One region of the Teichococcus aerofrigidensis genome, then DNA from elsewhere that is predicted to be linked to it. Evidence: riboswitches for the same ligand, from Rfam matches in the RefSeq annotation. Region 1 holds a riboswitch; the other holds the start of a gene.

Evidence for each region. A riboswitch is a leader RNA that binds a small molecule or an ion and turns the genes downstream of it on or off. The one in region 1 is predicted to bind glycine.
Region 2: it holds a riboswitch for glycine, as region 1 does, so the genes downstream of both, gcvT (glycine cleavage system aminomethyltransferase GcvT) here and ACVMLK_RS03725 (D-amino acid dehydrogenase) in region 1, are expected to answer to the same signal.

Annotation. Positions count from the first base shown of each region.
Region 1 covers NZ_JBSXMU010000008.1:30,557-32,936, reverse strand. Annotated here, with positions in the region: gene rfbD (dTDP-4-dehydrorhamnose reductase) at 1-599, shown strand, start outside; glycine riboswitch at 663-768, shown strand; glycine riboswitch at 772-866, shown strand; gene ACVMLK_RS03725 (D-amino acid dehydrogenase) at 936-2,180, shown strand; gene ACVMLK_RS03720 (hypothetical protein) at 2,293-2,380, shown strand, end outside.
Region 2 covers NZ_JBSXMU010000052.1:8,928-11,307, forward strand. Annotated here, with positions in the region: gene gcvH (glycine cleavage system protein GcvH) at 1-324, opposite strand, end outside; gene gcvT (glycine cleavage system aminomethyltransferase GcvT) at 336-1,433, opposite strand; glycine riboswitch at 1,483-1,577, opposite strand; glycine riboswitch at 1,581-1,671, opposite strand; gene ACVMLK_RS12345 (transglycosylase SLT domain-containing protein) at 1,803-2,380, shown strand, end outside.

The DNA of each region.
Region 1 (2,380 bases):
TCGTGCATGTCTCCACCGACTATGTCTTCGACGGGCTGAAGGGCAGCCCCTATGTCGAGACCGACGCCGCCAGCCCGGCCGGTGTCTATGGCGCCTCCAAGCGCGCCGGGGAGGAGGCCGTGCTGGCCGCCAATCCCCGCTCCGCCATCCTGCGCACCGCCTGGGTCTGCAGCGCCGACGGCAACAACTTCCTCAAGACCATGCTGCGCCTCGGCGCCGAGCGGGAGACGCTCAGCGTCGTCGCCGACCAGCACGGCGCGCCCACCTTCGCCGCCGACCTGGCAGAGGCCATCGCCCGGATGCTGCCGCGCCTGGCCGCCGCCGGGGCTGGCGACGAGGCCTTCGGCCTGTTCCACCTGACCGGCGCGCCCTGGACCACCTGGCACGGTTTCGCCGCCGAGATCTTCGCCCAGGCGGCGGAACGCGGCGCCAGGGTGCCGACGCTAAAGGCCATCACCACCGCCGAGTATCCGACCAAGGCGCGGCGCCCGGCCGATGGCCGGCTGGATTGCGGGCGGATCGGCCGGGTGCACGGCATCGAGCCGGCGGACTGGCGCCGCTCGCTGGCCGCCGCGCTGGAGGTGCTGCTGCCCCGCTGAGGCGAGAGGGCCGATTGTGCTTGACGGCGCCGGCGCGGCTTTGCCACCCTGCGCCGCGTCCGCCGAAGCCAGGCAGGAGAGCGCGGCAGGCCCTCGTCAGAGGCGCCATGCCGCCGCCGACGGAGCAACCCCCCAGGAAACTCTCAGGCACCCGGACTGCAGGGCGAGGACGATCTGGAGAGAGGCGGACCGGGCATGGCCCCGGCACCGCCCGCCGAAGGGGATATCCCGGCGCGCCGGGTTAAGCTCTCAGGCACCGTGACAGATGGGGGCAGACGGGCGCGGCCGAGGACCGCACCGCGCTGCCGCGCCATCCTCACGGAGACGGCTCGACCCATGAGCAAGATCGCCATCATCGGCGCCGGGATCACCGGCGTGACCACCGCCTATGCCCTGCTGCAACGCGGCCACCAGGTGGTGCTGCTCGACCGGCACCGCTATGCCGCGATGGAGACCTCCTTCGCCAATGGCGGCCAGCTCTCGGCCAGCAATGCCGAGGTCTGGAACAGCTGGGCGACGGTGCTGAAGGGCATGAAGTGGATGCTGCGGCAGGATGCGCCGCTGCTGCTGAACCCCCGCCCTGGCTGGCACAAGTACAGCTGGATGGGCGAGTTCCTGGGACAGATCCGCCACTACCGCGCCCATACGATCGAGACCACACGCCTGGCCATCGCGGCGCGCAGGCACCTTTTCGACATCGCCGCGCTGGAGGGCATCGACTTCGACCTGGAGCGGCGCGGCATTCTGCACATCTACCGCGACCGGCCGGGCTTCGAGGCGGCGCAGCGCACCAACGCGCTGCTGACCGAGGGCGGGCTCGACCGCCGCGCCGTGACGCCGGAGGAGATGCGCGCCATCGAGCCGGCGCTGCAGGGCACCTATTACGGCGGATTCTTCACGCCCTCGGATTCCACCGGCGACATCCACAGGTTCACCCGCGGCCTGGCCGAGGCCTGCCAGCGCCATGGCGCCCGCTTCGTCGCCGAGGCCGAGGTCAGCCGCATCACCCACACCGCGCGCGGCATCGAGATCGCCTGGGACAAGGCCGGGCGGGGCGTGCCGGGCGGCGTGGAGGTGGTGGACCGCCTCGTGGTCTGCGCCGGCATTGCCAGCCGCCGCTTCGCCGCGCTGCTGGGCGACCGCGTCAACGTCTATCCGGTGAAGGGCTATTCCATCACCGTGCACCTGGACGATGCGCGGAGCCAGGACGCCGCGCCCCAGGTCAGCCTGCTGGACGACGCCACCAAGATCGTCACCAGCCGGCTGGGCCGCGACCGCTTCCGCGTCGCCGGCACGGCCGAGTTCAACGGCGAGAACCGCGACATCCGCGCCGACCGCGTCCGGCCCCTGGTCGATTGGGTGCGCGACCTCTTCCCCGAGGTCAGCACGGCGCGCTGCGTCCCCTGGGCGGGGCTGCGCCCGATGACGCCGGGCATGATGCCGCGCATCGGCCGCGGCAGTCGTCCGGGCGTCTTCTACAACACCGGCCATGGCCATCTCGGCTGGACCCTCTCCGCCGCGACGGCGCAGATGGTGGCCGAGGCGATCGGCGAGGAGGCGCGGCGCAACATCGCCGCCTGAGGCGGCCGGGCCGCGTCTCGCGGGATTGTGAGGCACGCCGGACTCCTCCGTGACTCCTGAGCCGAATCAATCGCTTGACGCGTCTCGTGACCGTCCCGCTAGCCTGCGGCGCATGAGCCTTCCTGTCCTCGCGGCGGCGCCCGACCCCACCACGCCGCTCTACTACGCGCATGGCTATGCGCTGCATCTCCTCTGCGCCT
Region 2 (2,380 bases), on a different contig from region 1:
CAGCTCGGAGGGGTCGGCCACCTCCATCCTGAAGAACCAGCCCTCCGACTGCGCGGCGCTGTTCACCATGGCCGGGTCGTCGGCCAGCGCGGCGTTGCTCTCGGTGATGGTGCCGCCGACCGGGGCATAGACGTCGGACGCCGCCTTCACGCTCTCCACCACGGCGACGGCGTCGCCCGCCGCCACCTGCCGCCCGGCCTCGGGCAGGTCGACGAAGACCACATCGCCCAGCGCGGTCTGCGCGTGGTCGGTGATGCCGATGGTGGCGATATTGCCGTCCAGCCGGACCCATTCGTGGTCGCGGGAGAATTTCAGCTCGGCCATGGTGGCGGTCCTTATCGGGCGTAACGGTGAGGGATGAAGGGGGTGGCGGCGACCCGGGCGGGAATCGCCCTGCCGCGCACCATCAGTTCGAGCGCCGTGCCGTCGGCGGCATGGCCACGCGCCACATAGCCCATGGCGCAGGGGCCGTTCAGCGAGGGGCCGAAGGTGCCGCTCGTCACCTCGCCCACCGTCTCGCCGCCCAGCGCGATGGCGGTGTGGGCGCGGGCCGGCTGGCGGCCCTCGGGCAGGATGCCGACGCGCAGCCGCGCCGGACCGTTCTCCAGTTCCTCGCGAACGCGCGCGGCGCCGGGGAAGTTCCACTCCGTGCGGCGGCGCTTGCCGATGGTCCAGGTCAGGCCGGCCTCGACCGGGCTGGTCGTCTCGTCGATGTCATTGCCATAGAGGCAGAGCCCGGCCTCCAGCCGCAGCGAATCCCGCGCGCCCAGCCCGGCCGGGGCGGCTCCCGGCAGGGCCAGCAGGGCGCGGGCCAGGATCTCGGCCCGGTCGGCGGCGACGCTGATCTCGACGCCGTCCTCGCCGGTATAGCCGCTGCGGCTGACCAGGACGGGGATGTCGCCGATGCGGGTGGCGGCCACGCCCATGAAGGGCAACGCCGCCACATCCGGCGCCAGCGCCGCCAGGGCGGGCACCGCCGCCGGCCCCTGGAAGGCCAGCAGGGCACGGTCCGGCAGGCGGTTCAGCGTGACGCCGGCGGGCAGCGCGGCCTCGATGGCGGCGCAGTCCACATCCTTGCGGCTGGCGTTGAGCACCAGGAACAGCCGGTCCCCGAGATTGGCGACCATGAAATCGTCGAGGATGCCGCCGGCCTCGGTGGTCAGCAGGCCGTACTTCTGCCGCCCCGGCTTCAGGATCCGTACATCGGCGGGCGTCAGCCGCTCCAGCGCCTCCGCCGCGCCCTCGCCCCGGAGCTCCGCCTGGCCCATATGCGAGACATCGAACAGCGTGGCGCCGCGCCGCGTCGCCAGATGCTCGGCCAGGATGCCCGCCGGGTACTGCACCGGCATGGCATAGCCGGCGAAGGGCACCATCCGGGCGCCGAGCTCACGGTGAAGGGACGCCAGGGGCGTTTCAAGCAGGGTCTCGGCCACGGAACCTCCAGCGCCGCGCTCGCGCGTGGCGGGTCAGGGTTGTGGCCCCCCTCTGTCCGATGACCTGAGAGATTCAGCGCGGGCGTTGCGCGCCTTACTCCGTCGGTGCCATTGCCTGTCGCCAGGCGCCGGGCTTTCCAGAGGCCCCTTCCCCACGCGGCCCTTTGTGCCTGAGCGTTTCCGGGGGCCGGTTGCGCCTTCGGCGATGGCATGCGCCACTCTCTCCCGCGTGGGATCAGCGGGTCAGGCCCTCATGCCCGAGCGCGGAGCGCTGCGCAAGCGGGGATCGCGCGGCGCGGCGGCCCGCGCCGCCCTCCGGTCACGCCCGACCCCCGCCACACCTCCCCCCCCCCGCCACCCTTGACCCGGGTGCGCGCCGCAAGGCATCTGCTGGCCATGCGCCTCCTGCCGCTCCTGCTGGCCCCGTTGCTCTGCCTCGCTTTCAGCGCCGGCCCGGCCCGGGCGCAGCGCGCCGCCGCGGACTGGCAGCTTTGCCGCCAGGCGATCGCGGCGGAGGAGCCGGGCTCCGGCCTGCCGCCCGGCCTGCTCGGCGCCATCGCCCTGGTGGAAAGCGGCGGCACCGACCCTTCCGGCCGCCCGGCCTCCTGGCCCTGGACCTGGAACGCCGCCGGTGAGGGCTTCACCGCGCCGAGCAAGAACAGCGCCATCGCCGCCGTCGCCGCGCGGCTGGCCGGGGGCACCCGCTCGATCGACATCGGCTGCATGCAGGTGAACCTGATGCACCACCCCCAGGCCTTCGCCAGCCTGGAGGAGGGTTTCGAGCCGCGTGCCAATGTCCGCTACGCCATCCGCTTCCTGCGCAGCCTCTATGCCGCGCATGGCGACTGGGGCCGGGCCATCGCGCGCTACCATTCGGGCGAGGCGGAGCGCGGCCTGGCCTATAGCCGCCGGGTCGCCATGGCGCGGCTCGGCGCCGGTTGGGGCCG